Regions from separate parts of the Sphaerisporangium siamense genome, predicted to be linked through region 2. Evidence: riboswitches for the same ligand, from Rfam matches in the RefSeq annotation. Region 2 holds a riboswitch; each other region holds the start of a gene.
The links. Region 2 has a riboswitch for cobalamin ahead of bluB (5,6-dimethylbenzimidazole synthase). Riboswitches for the same ligand answer to the same signal wherever they lie in the genome.
Positions count from the first base shown of each region.

Region 1: linked by a shared signal. The riboswitch ahead of BJ982_RS04530 ((2Fe-2S) ferredoxin domain-containing protein) and the one ahead of bluB (5,6-dimethylbenzimidazole synthase) in region 2 are both predicted to bind cobalamin.
Region 3: linked by a shared signal. The riboswitch ahead of BJ982_RS32735 (ABC transporter substrate-binding protein) and the one ahead of bluB (5,6-dimethylbenzimidazole synthase) in region 2 are both predicted to bind cobalamin.

Region 1 covers NZ_JACHND010000001.1:975,058-982,154, reverse strand. Annotated here, with positions in the region: gene BJ982_RS04550 (MATE family efflux transporter) at 1-91, opposite strand, end outside; gene BJ982_RS04545 (LLM class F420-dependent oxidoreductase) at 88-1,110, opposite strand; gene BJ982_RS04540 (SagD/YcaO family ATP-dependent cyclodehydratase) at 1,156-2,577, opposite strand; gene BJ982_RS04535 ((2Fe-2S)-binding protein) at 2,905-3,606, opposite strand; gene BJ982_RS04530 ((2Fe-2S) ferredoxin domain-containing protein) at 3,898-4,278, opposite strand; cobalamin riboswitch at 4,512-4,716, opposite strand; gene BJ982_RS04525 (hypothetical protein) at 5,073-5,285, shown strand; gene BJ982_RS04520 (ABC transporter ATP-binding protein/permease) at 5,282-6,997, shown strand; gene BJ982_RS04515 (ABC transporter ATP-binding protein) at 6,994-7,097, shown strand, end outside.
Region 2 covers NZ_JACHND010000001.1:57,067-64,163, reverse strand. Annotated here, with positions in the region: gene BJ982_RS00310 (glycosyl hydrolase family 18 protein) at 1-1,334, shown strand, start outside; gene BJ982_RS00305 (winged helix DNA-binding domain-containing protein) at 1,480-2,592, shown strand; gene bluB (5,6-dimethylbenzimidazole synthase) at 2,597-3,217, opposite strand; cobalamin riboswitch at 3,249-3,447, opposite strand; gene BJ982_RS00295 (monooxygenase) at 3,692-4,945, opposite strand; gene BJ982_RS00290 (HelD family protein) at 5,162-7,097, opposite strand, start outside.
Region 3 covers NZ_JACHND010000001.1:7,184,263-7,191,359, forward strand. Annotated here, with positions in the region: gene BJ982_RS32715 (serine/threonine-protein kinase) at 1-1,732, shown strand, start outside; gene BJ982_RS32720 (adenosylcobinamide amidohydrolase) at 1,767-2,435, opposite strand; gene BJ982_RS32725 (ABC transporter ATP-binding protein) at 2,481-3,317, opposite strand; gene BJ982_RS32730 (FecCD family ABC transporter permease) at 3,314-4,342, opposite strand; gene BJ982_RS32735 (ABC transporter substrate-binding protein) at 4,354-5,307, opposite strand; cobalamin riboswitch at 5,377-5,499, opposite strand; gene BJ982_RS32740 (Gfo/Idh/MocA family protein) at 5,547-6,383, opposite strand; gene BJ982_RS32745 (cytochrome P450) at 6,786-7,097, shown strand, end outside.

The DNA.
Region 1 (7,097 bases), 920 kb from region 2:
CGACGAGAAGGGGAAGGGCCAGGTCCCAGACCTGGCCCATCGCCGGACGCGCGCCGGTCTCGGCAGAGGCCGGGGGCGTGCCGTGGCTCACAGGACCGCCCGCGCGGCTTCCATGAGTTCGGTGTCGCGGTCGAGAAGGATCAGAGTGTCCACGCGTGAGTCCTTCCACGCGAGGATCCGCTCGACGATCGCCGGCAGCGGCCCGACGAGGGCGACCTCGTCCAGCAGGGTGTCCGGTACGGCCTGCGCGGCGCCGGTCTTGTGACCGTCGGCGAAGTGACGGCGGATGTCGTGCGCGGCTCCTTCGTACCCCATCTGGCAGGCCACGTCGAAGTAGGTATTGCGCACTCCGGGGGCGACCGCGCCGATCAGATGCGCGAACAGCGGCCGTAGCCGGTCACGGCCCTCCCCGGGGGTCGCGGCGCGGGAGACGTACAGGATGGGGCAGATCTTGACGTCACTCGAAGCCCGGCCCGCCCCGGTGATTCCCTCGTCGAGTGGACGGGTGAGCGCCTTCTCGTGCTCGGGAGCGTACATCCCGGCCAGCCAGCCATCGGCGATCTCTCCGGTGAGGGCGACGTTGCGCGGGCCGATGGCCCCTAGATAGATCGGAATGTGCGGACGCAGCGGGTTCATCTCCGAGCGCACCGGCCGGGCCCGGCCGGTCGAGCCTGGTCCGCGGTAGGGGAGCCGGTAGATCTCACCGCCGTGCTCGACGCGTTCCTCGTGCGCGATCGCTTTGCGGACGATCTCGACGTACTCGCGGGTCCGCTGGAGGGGCCGGGTGTACGGCTGGCCGTGCCAGCCTTCGACGATCCACGGGACCGACAGTCCGAGACCGAGCTGGAAGCGACCCTTGGACAGCACGTCGAGGGTCATGGCGGTCATCGCGGTGGCCGCGGGCGTACGGGCGGGGATCTGCATGATCGCGGTGCCCAGCTCGATCCGTTCGGTGCGCGCGGCCAGGTACCCGAGGACGCTGACGGCGTCGGGGCCGTACTCCTCCACGCTCCAGATCGAGTCGACGCCGATCCGCTCGGCGTGCTCGACGACGGGAAGCAGATGTTCCATCGGTTCCCCGCCGTAGCCGAGAGCCAGCCCGAGGCGCATGCGCGCTCCTTCCGTATGCCTGCCGGAGAGTCGAAGGGGTCGTGGTCAGGAGAACGGCAGCGGATCCCGTACGAGATCGTCTTCGGTGAGCGGGCCGGGCACCCACCCACGCGCGGCGGGTTCGCGGTGGAGCCGGTCGCCGCCGAGGAAGGGGAACGCGGCAGGGGCGTTGCAGTACAGGCCGGGCACCATGACCCGGGCCACGTGCATGCCCGCGGCGCGCACCTGCGGGGTCGTGAGATCGACGGCGATCGCGCGCAGCCCATGGGCGGTGAGCGAGCCGAGCGGGCCGGCCGCTCCCGCGTCATCGGGCGACGCCGCGGGAGCCGCAGGGGTGCGCAGGCGGTCCAGGCGGGTGTCCTGCATGCGCGCGTCGAGGTAGACCTGGACGTGGAGGCGGACGTCGTTGACGTCCCGCCAGTCCGGCCGGAAGTCCTCCAGATAGGCACGGTCGGCGCGGTGCGCCCGGTAGGGGTGGCGGCTGATCCGGCCGGCGTCGACGGCCCGCCAGAAGGGGCCGTCCCGGTCGAGCAGCTCGAAGCCGGTCGCGTGCATGCCGACGGCCTCGGTGAGCGCCTTGGCGGCCGCGGCCTCGGCGGTCGGACGGCAGGCGCTGCCGAAGGCGACCAGCCGTCGCGCGCGGTCCTCGATGAACGCCCCGGCGACGGGGACGTCGAAGGACGAGGGGATGCGCAGCAGGGTGACGTCCAGACCGGCCTGCTCCGCCTCCCGCAGCGCGAAGCCGAGACGGCCGCCCGTGCCGGCCACGAGTGGTGCGGCGGGCGCCCCGCTCGTCCACCAGACGGTGACGGCGTCGCGTTCCAGGACTTCCAGGAGCGCGGCGAACCGGGCTCGCTCCGGGGTGAGGCCGGCGGCGGTCCCCGCCAGGATCGGGTAGTTGGTGGGCGCCTCGGCGGCGCGTGTCCCGCGGAAGTAGTTGACGTAGGCCAGCGACGCCGGAACCAGGATCTGCCGCCCGTCGCTCAGATCCTCGCCGTGGGCCCAGGCGATCTCCAGGTCGGGGGTCATGGGGACGAACGGGAACCCCCGTTGGGCGTGCTGGGCGCGGGAGTAGAGCGCGAATGTCCGCGGGTCCGCGACCGGCCGGCCCTCGCGGGCAAGGCGCTCGTAGGAGCCGGTCGGCAGTTCGGCGGGGACGGCGTTGCCGCAGTACCGCTCCACGGCCTCTCCGATGGCCGCGTACCGGGCACGGGCCGGATCCGCCAACGCGGCTCCGCCGGTGACGGTGTCGATGACGGCGGCCGATCCGGGAGGGGTGGAAAGGCGGGCGCTGTAGGAGACACAGGTCGCGACGAGGTCCAGGCGGGGGTGATCCCTGGTGAGGCGCCGGATGAGGCCCAGCCCACCCTCCGTGCCGAGACGGGCGGCCACCTCTTCCATGCCCTCGGCCTCGTCCGCCGCGGCCGGGCCGGCCGGTGTTTCCGGCTCGGCCATCGGGTTCCTCATGTGATCGCTCCTCCCTCTGGAAGGACGCCTGGATCGGCCCGGATGCCGGTACGCGGCGGGTGGGCCGCCGAACCGGCGGCCCACCCGCCTTCTGGTCACTCGCTGTCGGCTTCCTCACGCCACTCGAACGGCGAGTCCACCGCCGGCGTGTGGGACCTGACGCCCGACTGAGGGTCTTCGGGCTCGACGAAACCGTGGTGCGCCATGTGCGTCCTCCTTCGGCTCGGCATATGGCCGCCCTTATTGCGACCATTATGCAACTGCGAACTCCTTGCATCGAGTTTATGCATGGCGCGGCGCGAAACTCAATGCCGAACGCGGTCCGGTTCATCGGCGGTGTTTTCCGTCCAGAGAGCAGTCGTCGCACTTGACTCCGCCGGGGACCCGGTAATAAAGGCAGCAGCTTCTGCGCCGGAACGTCAGATCTGGGCCTGTGACGTCGCCGAGCCCGGCCAGCCGCCCGATGCCGAGAAGGTCCGTCGTGAGACGGTACGTCGGGCCGGCGAGGTCCGGGCGCGCGGCGAGGACGGCTCGGCCCGCCTCGGCCAGCGCGGACGCCGCGTTGCCGTACAGGAGGCGCGGCGCGACCTTGACGCGCAACCCGGCGGCGAGCGCCTCCAGGTGCGTGACCACCACCGATCGATAGAGAATTCGGGTGAGCTGGGCGTTCGCGTCGACATGCCAGCCGGAGGAGGCCGGTAGCCGCAGGGCCGGCCCGTCGTCGGCTCGGTGCAGGCGGGTCAGGTCGGGCACGACGCCGTGGACGAGGGCGCACGCGAGCATGGGCGACCACAATCGGGCCGCGTGCCCGAGCTGCATGATGGAGGCGCCGATTCGCGGTTCCTTGGCGCCATAGCGGGTGGCGACACTGGTGACCAGGTCGGATACGCCGCGGGCGTAGTCCTCCTCGATCGGATGCCATCCGGCGCCGTCACCCGACACGGCGATCCGGAAGAACGAGCCGACCGAAGCAACGTCCGCGAGGGCGGCGGTGATCGATTCCGGCGAGGCCGGCCGAAGAGAACCCATGGCTTATAACTCCATTTTCTGGTTTCGGTGGATTTGTGTGGAATTAGGGACTGGAGTGCATGGGAAATACGCCGGAACGCGGTAAGTGCATTCGTTCCGGCATCGCCGGCCAAAGAAAGGTTCAGGCCGGTGGATCACTCCTCGGATGCGGCTGGCCGCGGGTTATCAGAGTCACCTGTGGAGTTCCCGTTAACGGGTGTGTGATCACCTCGGCTTCAACGCGATGGACCTCGGCGAGCGGCGCCGGGGCGAGCACCTCGCCGGGCGCGCCGAGGGCGACCACCGCGCCGCTCATGACGCGTGATCGGCATGTCCTGAGTCGCTCACAACGCCGGCGGTGCGGATACGCCGCGGCGGGGCCGTGACGTGGAGGGTGAGGATGCCAGGAAGATCGGCGAGGCCGGGACCGCCGGCGCGGATCCAGGCGGCGATGTCGTCGGCCGCCTCCGGCTGGTTGGCCAGGCCCAGCCACACCGGCCGCCCGCCCGCCTGCCGCCCCGCGGGTGAGGGCTGTACCACGATGACGTTCGCCTGGTCGCAGACGTCCAGGCAGTCGGTGACGCGCACCTCGGCGACCTCTGCCAGGCGCGCGACCTGCGCGTCGTGGTCAAGGCCGGGGACCCTGCGCGCGGTGCCGCAGCAGCAGCCCCGGCAGATGGCGATTCTCGTCATGCGCGCCCGCACCCTCTACCGGTGCGGTCGAGCGCATCGGGGCCTGGCCACGGCAGGGGATCTGGCCGGAGTACAAGGGTCCGTGAGGATCGGACCGCCGCCGTACCTCGATGGCGGGCAAACCCGACACGGGGACGCCCGCTTTTGCACCAGCGCGGATAAACGAAAGGGACATGCCGGACATGCGGCACGGCGATCACCGTTCCTCTCTTGGGGAGATCCGCCCCAATTCCGTGAGGAGGCGACCGCGTGAGTCTCCTGGCTCTCGGGTCGAAGCTCGCCCCGGCCTTCCCACCCCTCGGGGCAGTGGCGTTGTCGGGGTCCGCTCGCCGATCACAGTGGCGGGACCGCGCCGGATTCACACCGGCTTCCTCGTTCCGCCGTCGCCTTCGCGCCCATGGTCGCACAAGCCGCACCACCCGCAAAGGCACGGATATTCCGTGTCCGCTCACCGGGCCATCGAGCGTAGGCCGCGGGGTGCTCGGCGCGGCTCCGGGTCTCCCGGTGATCCGGCTCCAGGGCGGCGTAGTCATAGGGCACGTCCGGCCGCGGTGGAGCACGGGGCCACCTGGCGTGTGGTCTTGACCACGCCGGGAAGTCGTGCCTATTTTGCGAATGCCTCCCGCCTGTGAATCTCTTGCAAGGAGTTCGGGCTCATGAGGGGTGCTCGCCCTGTTGGTGTCTTCGCTGGTCCCGGCAAGGTGCGGGGTTCGGGCCGCGCCCCCAAGCGGCGCGGCCGGCGCGCCGGCCTACCACCTGATCGGCAGCGCCACCAACCGGAGATCCCTCTTCTGGTGCGTGCGCTGGGCATCAGCACGCCGGCCGCGCCGCACGACCTCAACCGGGCCGCCGCGTACCGCGACCGGCTCTCCCGCACGGACAGTGGCCCGATTCCGGCCTGCGGTCCACAAGAGGAGGTGCTGACCGTCGAGCGGATCTCCCGGGGGTACGGCGTGCGCGCCGTACCCCGCGCCCAGCTCGTCTTCGAGCTCAAGGAGGAGCGGTGATCGCCCGACTGCTGCGCCTGTCACCGTCCGTGCGCCGACGCCTGGCCGGGCTGGTCGGCCTGTTGCTGGCCATCACCGCGACCTACGTCGGCCAGGGTGTGCTGATCGCCCAATCCCTGGCCAGGATCTTCTCGGGCCAGGACGCGGCCTCGATCGTCTGGCCCGTCGCCGGGATCGTCGCCCTGCAACTCGTGCGCAGCTTGGCGCTCGCGGTACGGGAAGGCGTCGCGCTGCGGACATCGGCTCGGATCAAGAAGGAACTGCGGCGGCGGCTGACCGCCAAGCTGCTGATGCTCGGGCCCGGCTGGGCGCAACGCGGGCGGACCGGATCGACGCAGAGCTCACTGGTCGACGGGATCGAGACCGTGGACGCCTATGTCGGCAGATTCCTGCCGCAGATGGTCGCGGCCCTGGTCGGCGCCGTCGGAGTGACCGCGTTCCTGTTCGTGCTCGACCCGGTCATCGGTGTGGTCGTGCTGGCGTGCGCGGCGCTGATGCCGGTGCTGCCCCTGGTCTCGGATCGGGTGCTCAAGGAGCGCAACGACGCCTGGTTCCGCGGCTACAAAGGTCTGTACGCCGAGAACCTCGACGCCCTGCAGGGCATGGCGACGCTCAAGGCGTTCAACGCCAGCGGCCGGCGCGGCGCCGAGCTCGCGAGGCTGGCGGAGACGTTCTGCCGTGACTCCATCCGGCTGATGGCCATCGTCGTGCTCTACCTGGGAGGGGTGGCCTTCGTCATCGGGCTGGGCACGGCTGTGGCACTGGGCGTCGGCGCGATGCGACTGGTCGCGGGTGAGCTGACCGTGACCGAGCTGCTGCTGATCCTCATGCTCACCGCCGAGTGCTTCCGGCCGCTACGTGAACTGGAGTCGGCCTACCACTCCAGCTACAACGCGGTTCCCTCGCTGACCGCGGTCTTCGAGGTGCTGGACGCCCCGGTACAACCTCAGGGAACGCGTGTCCTCGAGCGCGCCGGGCCGCCGGCGGTGACCTTCGACGCGGTGACGCTCACCTACCGCGAGCGGGCCAAGCCCGCCCTCGACGACTTCTCCTTGGACATCGCGCCCGGTGAGCGTGTCGCTCTGGTCGGCCGATCGGGCGCGGGCAAGACCACGGTCGCCGCCCTGCTGCTGCGCTTCTTCGACACGATCGACGGCCGGATCACGATCGACGGCACCGAGATCCGGGACCTCCCCCTGGAAGAGTTGCGCTCGCTCATCGCCGTGGTGTCACAGGACACCTATCTCTTCCACGGCACGGTCCGGCACAACCTGACCCTGGCCAGACCCGACGCGGCCGACGCCGAGCTCGAGGCCGCCGTCCGCGCGGCCCGCGCGGAGTTCGTCCACGACCTGCCCCAGGGCCTTTCCACCGTCGTGGGTGAACGAGGGCTGAAGCTGTCGGGCGGCGAACGGCAACGCGTCGCCATCGCTCGCGCTCTGCTCAAGGACGCTCCGATCCTCGTGCTGGACGAGGCGACCTCCAGCGTGGACGCCGCCAACGAATCCGGCATCCAGCAGGCTCTGGACGCGCTGACCGGAGGCCGCACCACCCTGATGATCGCCCACCGGTTGTCCACCGTCCGCGACGCCGACCGGGTCATCGTCATGTCCGAGGGGCGGATCGTCGAAGTGGGCGACCACGCCGGCCTGCTCGACCGGGGCGGAGCTTACACCCGCCTGATCGCCGCCCAGGAAGGAGCCGCGTCATGATCCGCCGCCTGCTCCCGCTCGCCCGGTTGCTGGGCCCCCACCGGTGGCTGCTGATCGCGGCGATCCTCAGCGGCATCGCCCAGCACCTCGTGATCCTCGC
Region 2 (7,097 bases):
AGGACATCGCCCAGTGCACCCAGACCGTGACCGGCCTGCGTGCCAGCACCGCCTACACGCTGAGCGCGTGGGTGCGCGGCAACTTCGTGTACGTCGGCGTGCAGAACGGCACGTCCCGCTGGGCGTCGTCGCCCTCGGCGTACACGCAGATCACGATCTCGTTCACCACCGGCGCGAACCAGACCTCCGCCACGGTGTACGTGAACGGCTGGTACGGCCAGGGCACCTACTACGCCGACGACGTCAGCTTCGACGGGCCGGGCACCCAGCCCACCTCCACGCCGACCCCGACGCCGACGATCACCCCCACGGTCTCGCCGACGCCCACGCCGACCCCGACGGTCACCCCCACCCCGACCCCCACGCCGACCGGTGACGCCACCTGCGCGGTGAAGAGCCGCCCGGCCGGCAAGGTGCTGCAGGGCTACTGGGAGAACTGGGACGGCGCCATCAACGGCGTCCACCCGCCGTTCGGCTGGGTCCCGATCAACGACCCGCGGATCAAGCAGCACGGGTACAACGTCATCAACGCCGCCTTCCCGGTGATCCGCAGCGACGGCACCGTGCTGTGGGAGGACGGGATGGACGCGACCGTGAAGGTCTCCACCCCGGCCGAGATGTGCTCCGCCAAGGCCGCGGGCGCCACGATCCTGATGTCCATCGGCGGGGCGACGGCCGGCATCGACCTCAGCTCCAGCACCGTCGCGGACCGCTTCGTCGCGACGGTCGTGCCGATCCTGAAGAAGTACAACTTCGACGGCATCGACATCGACATCGAGACCGGCCTGTCCGGCAGCGGCAACATCAACACGCTGTCGGCCTCGCAGTCCAACCTGATCCGCATCATCGACGGCGTGCTCGCCCAGATGCCGTCCAACTTCGGCCTGACCATGGCGCCCGAGACGGCGTACGTCACCGGCGGCAGCGTCACCTACGGCTCCATCTGGGGCGCGTACCTGCCGATCATCAAGAAGTACGCCGACAACGGCCGCCTGTGGTGGCTGAACATGCAGTACTACAACGGCAGCATGTACGGCTGCTCGGGCGACTCCTACCAGGCCGGCACGGTGCAGGGCTTCACCGCCCAGACCACCTGCCTCAACAACGGTCTGGTCATCCAGGGCACGACCATCAAGGTGCCCTACGACAAGCAGGTTCCTGGTCTGCCCGCCCAGGCGGGCGCGGGCGGCGGCTACATGTCGCCGTCGCTGGTGAGCCAGAGCTGGAACGCGTTCAACGGCCAGCTCAAGGGCCTGATGGACTGGTCCATCAACTGGGACGGCTCGCGGAACTGGACCTTCGGCGACACCGTGAAGGGGCTGCAGGGCCGCTAGCCGGCAGGACGTGAAGGGCCGCTCCCGGGTGACCGGGAGCGGCCTTTTCGCGTGAGAGGGGACGGTGAGCGCCCTGGTCGGAGGGTTTCATGCCGGTATTCTCGGCTGCGGGCGGCGCCGGCACGCGAAACCTGGGGGACCGACGATGAAGCTGACCTGGGACGCCGTTCTCGCCTGGCGCATGCGGCGGCAGTTCCTGGACCGCCCGGCGTCCGTCTCCACCGAGCAGGTCGTCCGCCGGTTGTGCGGGGTCCAGAGCCAGGTGAGGTCCTACGCCGAACTCGCGGTGGCGGTGCGCTCGCCCGCGCCGGCGAAGGACGCCGTCCAGCGCGGGATCGCCGCCAAGGCGCTGATGCGCACCTGGGCCATGCGCGGCACCCTGCACGCCCTGTCCACCCGTGACGCGCCCGCCTTCCTGTCGCTGCTGGCCTCGGCCCGCACCTGGGAGAAGGGCGCCTGGCAGCGGTCCTTCCTGGACGCGCCGCGCATGGCGCGGCTCGCCGACGCCGTCCGCGCCGAGCTGGACGGCGCCGTGCTCACCCGCGAGGAACTGGTCGCGGCCGTCGAGAGGCGGACCAGGGACGCCACGATCTCCGAGGCCGTGCGGTCCGGCTGGGGCACGGTTCTGAAGCCGCTGGCCTGGCTCGGCGACCTGTGCAACGGCGACGGCGACGACGGCCGGGTCACCTTCACCAACCCCGCGACCTACCTTCCCGGCTGGCCGGGGCTGCCCGAGCCCGACGCCGCCGCCCGGGTCGCCATCCCCGCCTACCTGTCGGCGTACGGCCCGGCCGGGCCGGACGCCTTCAACCGCTGGCTGGTGCGCGGCGCGCTCAAGAAGACGACCGTGCGCCGGTGGTTCGCCGACCTCGGCGACATACTCACCGAGGTCGACGTCGAGGGCGAGCGGCTGTGGGTACGCACCGAGGACGCCGGCTCCCTCGCCTCGGCCGCGCCCACCGACATGCTCCGCCTCCTGCCCGCCTTCGACCAGTACGTCCTCGGCGTCGGCACCGACGACACCCGCGTGGTCCCGGCCGCGCACCGCAAGGACGTCAGCAGGACCGCGGGATGGATCTCGCCCGTCCTCGTCCACGCCGGCACGGTGACCGGGGTGTGGGAGAACGACGAGGGGGCGCTCTCCGTGTCCCTGTTCCCGGGCGCCCCGAAGCCGGACACCGCCGCGCTCGAAACCGAGGCGACCCACCTCGGCGCCCTGCTGAGCGGCGGAAGGCCGATCTCGATCGCGATCTCGTGATCGGTCACCACCGGTCGTGGTGGACGGCCTTCCGCAGCGGGCGCCGGTGCCGCCAGCCGTGCCGTTCCAGGTCCGGCGCGGCCTCCAGGTGGGTCACGGGGCCGACGCAGAGCCAGGCCACCGGGCGGATGCCCGCGGGCACGCCGAGCAGCCCGGCGACGAACGGCTCGCGGTAGAACGACACCCAGCCGACGCCGAGGCCCTCGGCGGTCGCGGCCAGCCACAGGTTCTGGATGGCCAGGCACACCGAGTACAGGCCCGTGTCGGCGATGGCGTGCCGGCCCAGCACGGCGGGCGCGCCGCGCCCGGGGTCGTAGGTGACGACGATCGACAGCGTCGACTCCAGCACGCCCTCGATCTTGATCCGGGCGAACCGCTCCGCCGCCGCGGCGTCGAGCGTCGCGGCGAAGGTCTCACGCTCGGCCGTCACGTGCTCGTGGAAGGCCGCGCGGACCGCGTCGTCCCGCACGACGATGAAGTCCCACGGCTGGGACAGACCGACGCTCGGCGCGGCGTGCGCCGCGGACAGGACGCGGTGCAGCACCCGATCGGGGATCGGCGCGCCGGTGAACTGGCCGCGCACGTCCCGGCGGCGGTGGATGACGTCGTAGAACCGGTTGTCCATGGGCAGGCTCCCGCTGCGCGTGCCCCATACCCGGGGCGGTGGGCGCGAGGCCGGTCTTCGGACTCCCGGATCGACGCCCGCCACCCGCCTTCCCAGCCCTTCCGGGCCAGTGGCCGCGCACTCGCGCGTGGGTGGTGGCTCCCCGGTCACCGCGGCGGGCCCGTGCCGGAATCACACCGGCTTCCCGATTCTCCCCGCCGAGGCGAGGCACCTCACTACGACTCTCCGTGGAAAACCATAAACGATCACCTGCCGCCGCCGTATCGCCGGGGGCGTCGCAATCGCCTGTCCGGACGACGGCATGGCGCTCACCTGAACGGGAGCGGTCACGCCGGCCGCCGATGGCGGGGACGGTGGTGAGGGTTCCGGCGAACGCGCCGGTGCCGCGCGACCGGCGGCCGCGCGAACGCACGCGCCGGGGTGCCGGCGTCCTGGAAGCGGACGGCGGCACCCCGGTGGTGGGCCGGGCGTGGCTCAGCCGCCCGCGCCCGCCCGCTGCCGGCCCTCGGGGGACATGACGAGCAGGCCGAGGCACATCTCGTCGCTCGTGCCCTCGCCCCACACCACGTACCGCGCGGGCAGGCCCTGGAGCGCGGGCAGGGTCTTGCGCAGGCCGGCGTCGTGGGTGCAGGTCACGCGGAGGTTGTCGCCGGGCTTGACGGTGACGGGCTCGGGCAACGGGCGGATCTGCTGGTCGTCGAAGTCGTAGGACGGGATGTCCAGCAGCGTCTTCGCCTTGGGCGTGCCCGGGTTCATCTCGACCTTGATCGCGCGTCCGAGCAGGTGCATGTGCCCCGCGGTGGCGTAGATCGTCGCCTTGCCTTCGAACTTGCTGTCGCAGTGCTGGGTAGGCCCGGGGGTGAGCGGTTTGCCCTGGCCGCAGTACTGCGCGAGCTGGGCGACGTTCTCGCCCGAGTCCGTGCCGAAGCGGCTCACGACGTCCTTGACGGCGGTGTCACGGTCGCAGAGGGGACCGGACTCCTGGCTCGTGCAGGGCAGCTCGATCGGGGCCTGAAGCAACCCGGTGGCCAGCGGCTTGAGCTCGGCCTTGCCATCGGTGAGCCGTAGCCGCATGCTCGACTGGTCGCTCTGGTCGGCCTTGCCGCCCGAGGCGAGCAGGTTGTAGTGGATCTGCATGACGAGCTTGCTGCCGGGCTGGAGCGGATAGCCGACCTTCTGCTTGAGCAGCGTCTCGTTCGCGCCGGGCGCCCAGTGGCCCACCCAACCGCCGCCGTCGACGCCCGAGTTGCCGAAGCAGGTCCAGCCCTCGCCCGGCGTCTTCGCGTCGAGGTCCTGGGCCTGCTGCACCTTGTCGGGGTCGACGCGGAAGATGATCGCGTGGTGGACGAGCGAGGTGTTCTGCGGGAAGAACTGGCTGCCGGTCAGGAACGCCTGCTCGGTGAGGCCGGGGTCGACGATGAAGCAGCGGTACTCGTCGGTCCCGCCGTTCGGCGCCGCGGGCTTGTAGGGCTCGGCCAGCTTGACCTCGACGAAGCGCTCGGACTCGCGTAAGGGAGCCGCGGGCGGTGCGGAGAAGGTGCCGCCGTGCCCGCCGTGGGCGCCGGTCGACGGTGTCTGGGCCTGTTGTGAGGCTTGGGCCGTCGCGCTGCTCTGTGCCCCGGTGGTGGTCGCGTTGCCACCTCCCCCGCATGACGCGACGAGAAGGGCGCCGGCGAGGGCGATTGCCACTCCGCCGAACCATCGCGCCGGCCGGGCCGCGTTGTTCATTGAGCCTCCTGCTGTCCCCGTGGAGTTTCAGATGGCGTGCGCATTGCGGATCCGGCGCGCCGGCCGATCCTTTTCCAGCCTCCCCGCTGCGGAAAGCGCCCGGCATCCGTCCTGAGGCCGAAGCGACTCATCCCGTGGGCTGACCCGTCCCGGGACATCTGCAGCCACGGTCGTAGACGAACGTGATGTTCATCAACAAGTCCCCTGAAACCCCCATCAATCACGCAGGCGCGCGAGCACGGGCGGCAGCCCGTTCTCATGGACCACCGTGAGCCGCCGGGTGGCCCGGGTGATCGCCACGTACAGGTCCTGCCCGCCCTTGGGCCCCTGCGCCAGAATCTCGTCGGGCGCGACCACGATCACCGCGTCGAACTCCAGCCCCTTCGCCTGGGTCACGGTCAGCACCACCGACGGCGCGTCCAGCGCCTCGGCGGTCAGCGCGGACGCCGCCTCCGGCAGCAGGGCCGCGACCTCCCCGTGCCGGGCGTCCGGCGTCAGCACGCCCAGGCGGCCGGCGCCACCGCCGGTCACCAGCGCCAGCTCCGACCGCACGAGCTCCGGCAGCACCATGGCCAGCTCCGTCCGGGCGGCGCGCACCACGCGGGGCGGCGCCTCGCCGTCCCGCACCGAGATCGGCGGCGCCTGGTCAGGATCGACGGCCTGCAGCACGTCGGCGGCGACCGCCATGATCTCCGCGGGGGTCCGGTAGTTGACCAGCAGGCGCGCCTCGCGCCAGCGGCCCTTCACGTACGGGTCGAGCACCTCGGCCCACGAGCGCGCGCCCGCCGCCGACCCGGTCTGGGCGACGTCGCCGACCACGGTCAGCGAGCGCGTGGGGACCCGGCGCATGACCGTGCGCCAGGCCATCGCCGACAGCTCCTGCGCCTCGTCCACGATCACGTGCCCGTACACCCACGCGCGGTCGCCCGCGGCCCGCTCGGCGGTGGTCAGGGCGGCGGCGTCGGACGGGTTGCGCTCGGCGAGGGCGCGGGCGTCCATCACCTCGGTCAGCTCGTTGATCTCCAGGACGCCGCGCGCGTACGCGCGCTCCTCGTCGCGGCGGCGCCGGTCCTCGCGGGCGGCGGCCCTGCGCGGGGCGTCGTCCTCGCCGAGCAGTTCGGCGGCCTCGTCGAGCAGCGGGACGTCACCGGTCGTCCACGGCGAGCCCGCCGGGCGCAGCAGCGCCCGCCGCTCCTGCGGCGAGAGCAGGACTTCGCCGTCCGGGCCCGAGGAGGCCGCGCGCAGCAGCCCGGGGTCGGACAGCAGCTCCGCCACCAGCCGCCGCGGCGTGAGCGGCGGCCACAGCGCGTCCAGCGCCTCGCGCACCGCGGGACGGCTCCACAGCGCGGCCCGCGCGTACCGCAGGTCCTCCTCGTCCATCGGCAGGTCGAGCTGCCGCGCCTCGTCCAGCGCCAGCGCGGTCAGCGCCGAGTCGACGAACAGCTTCCTCGCGATGTTGTGCGGGTTGCGGACCGCGCGGGCGCGGTCGCGGGCGCGCACGCAGGTGGCGTGGTCCACCCGCAGCGCCATCTGCTCCACGACCACCTCGACCCCGTCGCGCACCGAGGTGCGCACGTCGATCAGCACGGTGAGGTCGCCCTCGGGCACCCGCTGCCGGTCGCGCACGGCGGCCCTGACCACCTCGGCCATCCGCGCGCCGCCCTTCACCACCGCCGCCTCGGGCGTGTCCCGCGCGGTGGCCCGCACGCCGGGGAACAGCTCGCCGACGGTCGTGAGGACGACGTCGGTCTCGCCGAGCGAGGGCAGCACCTGGCCGATGTAGCGCAGGAACAGGGCGTTCGGCCCGACCACCAGGACGCCGCGGCGCTCCAGCGTCTCGCGGTGCGTGTACAGCAGGTAGGCGGCGCGGTGCAGGGCCGCGACGGTCTTGCCCGTGCCGGGCGCCCCCTGGACGACCAGCACCCCGGGCAGGCCCGAGCGGATGACCTGGTCCTGCTCGGCCTGGATGGTGGCGACCACGTCGCCCATGCGCCCGGTGCGCCCGCGCCGCAGCGCCGCCAGGAGCGCGGCCTCGCCGACCAGCGCGCGGCGGTCGGGCTCGCTCATGCGGGCGAGGTCGAACACCTCGTCGTCGATGTGGACGACCGTGCGTCCCCGGGTGTGCAGGTGCCGGCGGCGCACCAGCGGGCCC
Region 3 (7,097 bases), 7.1 Mb from region 2:
GCGGTACGTCGAGGGCTCCGACCTGCGCAGGCTGATCCAGGCGAGCGGCCCGCTGCCGGTGGCCCGCGGCTACGCGCTGTTCTCCCAGATCGCCTCCGCACTGGACGCCGCCCACCAGCAGGGGCTCGTCCACCGGGACGTGAAACCGGCGAACATCCTGGTCACCGACGGCTCCGACCGCGATCCCGAGCACGTCTACCTGACCGACTTCGGGCTGACCAAGAGCACGTTCTCCGAGGCGGGGCTGACCAGCCAGGGCCACTTCATGGGCACGCCGCGGTACGTGGCGCCCGAGCAGATCCGCGGCCTGCCCGTGGACGGGCGCAGCGACCTGTACGCCTTCGCGTGCGTGGTGTACGAGGCGCTGTCGGGGCTGCCGCCGTTCCAGCGGGACACCGAGCTGGCGCTGCTGTACGCGCACGTCTCGCACGACCCTCCGCCGCTGACCCCGTACCGGACCGACCTGCCGCACGCCGTCAACCGGGTGATGGCGCGGGCGCTGGCCAAGTCGCCGGGCGAGCGGTACACCACCTGCCGCGAGTTCGTGACCGCGCTCAGGGACGCGATCAGCGCCGAGGAGCCGCACAGCCCGCCGGAGGGCCGCCCGTCCTGGCCGCCGTTCCCGGGCGCGCCGTTCACCCCTCCCCCGGGGACGCCGGCGCAGGCGTCCTCCGGCTCGCCATGGAGCGCCGCCCAGCCGGGTGGCCCCACCTCCCACCCGGACCACGGCCCCGCCCCCATCCCAGGTCATGGTTCCGCGCCCCTCCCGGGCCACGGTTCCGCCCCCGCTCCGGGCCACGGCCCTGCCCCTGTCGCGGGTCACGGGCCCGTCCCCGGCCACGGCCCCGCGCCCGCCGCGGGGCACGGTGCCGCCTCCGTCCCTGGTCAGGGCCGGGCGTCGGCCTCTCCGGGTACCGGGCACGTCCACGCGCCGCCTGACGGGGCAGGGCACGTTCCGGCTTCGGGCTCCCTCGGGCACGTCCCCGCGTCCGTACCGCCGGGGCAGGCTCGGGGGGCGGGCACCGTGCCGCCGGGCTTCCCGGTCCCGGGCGGGTATCCGGAGACGGGCGCCTCCACCCACCCCGGCCCTCCGCCGCCGGTCAAGCGGCGCCGCCCGCCCGCCGGGCTGCTGATCGCCGCGGGCGCGGTGCTGGTCTCGCTGGCGGTGGCGGCCGCGCTGCTCCTCGCCCAGGGGTCGCCGGTGGCGCCGGGCCCCAAGCGGTATCCGGGGACCCCTGCCGCCCCCATGGCGTTCGAGTACCCGGGCACATGGGAGTCCCGCACGCACAACGACGAGTACGCCGTGTTCTCCCCGGCGGCGGCCGAGTTCGACACGTTGTTCTCGGTGCCGATCGCCTCGGACTGGACGGCCGTCAACGCGCTGCTCGCGAGCAGTCCCGAGCGGGCGACCGGCGTGTTCGCCGAGCTCAACGACACGATCAGCACCGCCGACGCCCCCGAGACGCTGAAGCGCAGCCTGAGCTTCGTGCTGCCGGGGCCGGCCGACTTCGCCTCGGCGCCGACCTCGGCCACCGTCGGGGGCAGGCCGGCGTTCCGGCTCACGGGCGTGGTGAACGACCCGGCCCAGCAGGGACGCCTGGACCTGGTCGTCTACATCGTCAGCCGCGGCCAGGACAAGCCGGTCGCGCTGCTCGCCTTCTTCTGCCCGCCCGCGAGGTGCGACCAGACCGCCATCGACCGCATCACCTCCACCACGACGTTCCCTTCCTGAGCCCTCCCGGGTCCTCGCGCGGCCGGGCCGGTCGTCACGGCGTGATGTCGTGGGCGGCCGACCAGGCGCGCGCCCCGTCGAGGACGGCGTGGTGGACGGCGCGGGCGAGGCGGGCGCCCCAGATGGACCTGGGCCCGCCGAACGGCTCGCGCGGGCCTTCGGCGCGCACGGCCACGCACACGGCGTCGGAGGCGGTGCCGGTGCAGGCGTACCCGGCCTCGATGAGGGCCTGGGTCTTGGCCTCGGTGACGGTCATCACGGTGTTGACCAGGGCGGCGTCGGACATGGCCACGGGGAGGGCCACGATGATGTTGACGGTGCCGGGGGCGGGGTGGAGCCGCTGCGGGCGCAGCTCGGGGTCGGGGACGCCCTCGGGCGAGGCCGCCCAGGTGGGCACGCGCAGGCCGACGGTGGCGACCGCCTCGGCTCCGCCGTCCTCGGCGCGGGTGTAGCGGTCGACGGAGGCGGCGGTCATCATGCCGACGCCCGTGCCGGGCGGGGCCAGCGCGCGCAGGTGCTCCCTCGGGTCCATGCGCGCGTACCCGGCCACCACCTGGGCGTTCAGCACCCATTCCGCGGGGGCGATGCCGCCGCCGAGCACGGCGGAGGAGATCGCGCGCCGGCCGGGGCCGAACTCCCACAGCAGCGAGGCGAGACGCGCCCCGTCCTCGTGCCGGTGGCTCAGCGACGGCGGGGGCGGCATGGGGGACTCCTCACGGCGGGGTGCTCGCAGCGTACCCCGGGGCCCTCAGGCCGGCTCGGGGGCGTCCTGGCGCGGGCGGACGAGGTTGACCAGCGGGCGGCCGTCGGGGCCGGTGTCGACGCGGACGCGGGCGCCGAAGTGGCGGGCGAGCAGGGGCTCGGTGAGGACGTCGGCCACCGGGCCCGCGGCGGCGAGGGCACCGCGGGCGAGCAGCAGCATGGCGTCGGCGTACTGCCCGGCCAGGCTGAGGTCGTGGATGGTGGTGATCACGGTGAGGCCGTCGGCCAGGCGCAGCCGGTCGACCAGTTCGAGCACCTGCTGCTGGTGGCCGAGGTCCAGGGCGGTGGTGGGTTCGTCGAGCAGCAGCACGGGGGCCTGCTGGGCGAGCGCGCGGGCCAGGACGACCCGCTGGCGCTCGCCGCCGGACAGGTTGCCGAGCGGCCGGTCGGCGAGCGCGGCCAGGTCGAGGCGTTCGAGCACGGACCCGGTGACGCTTCTGTCGCTCCTGGACTCCCGGCCGAGGTAGGAGATGTACGGCGTGCGGCCCAGCATGGCGTACTCGAACACGGTCAGGTGCGGCGGCAGCAGAGGGTCCTGCGGGGCGTAGGCCATCAGGCGGGCGCGCCTGCGCGGGCCGAGGCCGCGCGCGGGCACGCCGTCGACGAGGACCTCGCCGCTCGCCTCCACCAGGCCCATCATCGCCCGCAGCAGCGTGGACTTGCCGGCGCCGTTCGGACCGATCACCGCCAGCCACTCGCCGCCGCGCGCCGACAGCCCCACGCCGGACAGCACGGGCCTGCCGTCCAGCGAGACGCCGAGGTCGCGCACCTCGACGGTGTTCACCGGGTTCACCGGGTTCACCGGGTTCGGCGGGGCGCTCACACGCTCACCGAGCGGGTGGCGCGCAGGATGCCGACGAAGAACGGCGCGCCGACGAACGCGGTGACCACGCCGATGGGCAGTTCGGCGGGGGCGAGCATCGTGCGGGCCAGCAGGTCGGCGAGCACCATGAACGCGGCGCCGCCGAGCAGCGACAGCGGGAGCACCACGCGGTAGGACCCGCCGGCGAGCCGCCGCACGGCGTGCGGGACGACCACGCCGACGAACCCGATGAGGCCGCTGACCGCGACCGCCGAGGCCGTGGCCAGGGAGGCGGCGCACAGGACGACGAGACGGACCCGCGCGGCGTCCACGCCGAGGCTGACGGCCTCGTCGTCGCCCACCGACATGACGTCGAGCAGGCGGCCGTGGGCCAGCAGGACGACCGCCGACACCACCGCGTAGGGGGCGACCAGCCGGACCTGCGACCAGTCGCCCGCGACGCCGCCGAGTATCCACGAGTAGATCTTCTGGAGCTGCTCGACGCGGATCTGCTGGACGAACGCCTGCAGCGCGGCGAGGAAGGAGGAGACCGCGACCCCGGCGAGCACGAGCGTGGCCGTGCCGCCGCCGCGCCCGGCCGTGCTGCCGAGCGCGTACGCCAGCAGCACCCCGCCGATCGCCCCGCCGAACGCGGCGATCGGCACCAGGCCCTGCACCTGGACCAGGACGATCATCAGCGTGGCGGTGAAGCCGGCGCCCGCGGCGGCGCCGAGCAGATAAGGGTCGGCGAGGGGGTTGCGGAACACGCCCTGGTAGCCGGCGCCGGACATGGCGAGCAGGCCGCCGACGACGGCGGCCAGCACGACCCGGGGCATGCGCAGCTCGAAGAGCAGGCCCTTCTCGACCGGCGACAGGCCCGAGTCCACCGAGACGAACGGCAGCCGGTCGAGGAGTTCGAGCAGCATGCCCTTGGCGGGGATGCCGACCGCCCCGATCGTCAGTCCCGCGAGCAGGCAGATCGCGAGCACGACCAGCGCCACCGCGAGCGCCGCCGGCCGTGCGCGCGCCGGAGACGCCGTCGCCATGGCCGCCGGTCTCAGCCCGCGGCCTTCTGGACGGCCTCGCCCACGACCTTGACCAGGTCGACCACGCGCGGCCCCCAGCGGGAGGCGATGTCGTCGTCGAGGGGGACGACCCGGTCGTTCTTGATGGCGGACAGGCCGGCCCAGCCGGGCCTCTTGGCGAGGGTCTCCCTGGACTGGCCGCAGCACTTGGTGTCGCCCAGGAAGATCAGGTCGGGGTCGGCCTTGACGACGAACTCGCTGGAGAGCTTGGGGTAGCCGCCGGCGGGGTCGGGGGCCTTGTCGGCGATGTTGGTCAGGCCGAACAGGCCGTAGACCTGGCCGAGGAAGGTGCTGGAGGTCACCGAGTAGGGGGTGCTGTCCAGCTCGTGGTAGTAGCTCAGCTTCTTGTCCTTGGGCGCGGCGGCGGCGATCGCGTCGATCCGGCCCTTCATCCCCTGGGCGAGCTCGGTGGCCTTGGCGGCGTTGCCGGTGGCGGCCCCGAGGTCGGCGATCTCGTCGTAGACCTCGTCGAACTTGGTGGCGGCGGGCTCCAGCAGCACCGGGACGCCGAGCTTGGTGAGCGCGCCGACGACGCCGTCGATGTCGTTGGACAGGACGACCAGGTCGGGGCGCTTGGCGACGATGGCCTCGACGTTGGGCTTGAAGCCGGACAGGTCGGTCCTCGGCGCCTCGGCCGGTTGGTTGGACTGGTCGTCCACGGCGACGACCTGCGGCCCCGCGCCGATCGCGAACAGCGTCTCGGTGTGGCTGGCCGACAGGGAGATGATCTTCGTGGGCCTGGCGGCGATCGTCACCGGGCCGTTGCCGGCCTGGACGGTGACGGGGAAGCCGGCGGCGCCGGCGGATGGGGCGGGGGTCGTACTGGTGACTGCGCTGGTGGCTGAGGGGGCGTCGGTCCGGCCGCACGCGGCCAGCGTCAGCGTACCCAGCAACGCGCACGCCAGGACCGTGCGTACGGGCCTCACGTGGGTTCCTCCTGTTGCCGGGAAACGAGGACCCGTGGTCATGACGGATCACCCTTTTCCACGAGGGTTGACGGCGTCGGCGCGGGTGGAGGCGACCTGGCTCGATCCGGGGGGATCTCACAGTTGCGGGACAGCGCCGGAATCACACCGGACTTCGCTCCACGCCACGCGTCACACGAACCGTATCAACCAACGGCCAGAGGGGATACGCCAGGTCGTGACGGGCGTACCACCGCGGGTCAGGCGAGCTGGGCCTCGGCCGCGGCGATGATCTCCTGGAGGCGGAGCCCGTGGCGGGCGTCCAGCGGGTGGCCGCCGCCGGCGCGCACGGTGGCGGCGAACTCGGCGGCCATGGCGGGGAAGACCTCCGGGCCGAGGGCGTCCCCGGTCAGCGTGGCGCCGCCCCGGTGGCCGTAGACGGCGACGCGGGAGACGCCGTCCTCGCCGTGCGCGGCCATGGACAGCGACGCCTCGCTGACCGCGCCGGTCTCGTGCTCCAGCAGCAGGCCCGTCCAGGCGAGCGGGTCGCCGTGGGCGCGCACGCCGATGACGGGCCCGAGCGCGGCGTCCAGCAGGTCGATCACGTGCGGGCCGACGTCGAGGATCGCGCCGCGCTCGCGCCGCCACGGGGAGTCGATCTCGTGCAGGGCGCCGGAGACGTTCACGGCGTGCCCGCCGAAGGGGTCGATCTCGGAGACCCGCCGCAGGAAGTCCTTGGTCGCGGGGGCGTACCGGAAGGTCAGCACCATCTGGGAGGCGACGCCGGCCTCGCCCACGGCGTCGGCCAGGCGGCGCGCGGCGTCGAGGTCGGCGGCGAGCGGCTTCTCCAGCAGCAGGGCCTTGCCGGCCTTGGCGGCGAGGAGGCCGAGCTCGGCCTGCACGGCGGGCGGGACGCAGAAGGCGACGGCCTCGCAGACCTCGAACAGCTCCTCGACCCGCTCGTACACCGGGGCCCCGAGGCGGGCGGCGGCCTCGGGCCTGCGCGCCCACACCCCGGCGAGCCGCGTGTGCGGCCCGGCGGCGAGCATGGGGGCGTGTACGGCCTCCGCCCAGGGCCCGGCTCCGATGAGACCCACCGACACTGGTTCCACGACGCTCAGCTCCCCGGGTGTCCGACCGATCGGAGCGAGACTAGCCCAGCCACGCGGGGTGTCCGGCGTCGGGTATCGCGCCCCTGGATTCCGGACTGTACGGAAAAGGCCATTTTCGGCGGTCTAAGTGGTTATTGACCGAAACCTTGATCGCGGTCCGCGATCGTGATACTTCATTGATCATGTGGCATTTTGCCGCACGAAATTACCAATTGTCGCGTTCGCGGTATGCGGTGAGCGGCGCTCGATAGGAGGCCCCGGAGCCGGACCTCCCCGCCGGTTCCGGGCGCCCGCCTCGTGCGGCACAACCGGTCACGGCCTTTCACGGCCTTTCACGCATGACGCGAACGCGGCACGGCCCGCAGCACACCCTTGGAGCACCCCACGATGTCGGTCGCCGCTTCCCCCCGGCATGCCCGAACCGTCCCCCTCCACCGGCTCTTCCCTCAGATCGTGCGCGACCCCGTGAACACGCTGGCGGCGCTCGCCAGACGTTCCCGCGGGACGATCGTCCGTCTCCCGGCGGGATCCACGCCCGTCTACCTGGTCAGCCACCCCGACCACGTCCAGCACGTGCTGCGTGGCAACTGGGAGAACTACCAGCGCCAGGGGATGTTCTGGCGTCCCCTGCGGCGGTTGCTCGGCGCGAGCATCCTCGACGACGGCGCCGCCTGGGAGGCGAGCCGCGGCATCCTCCAG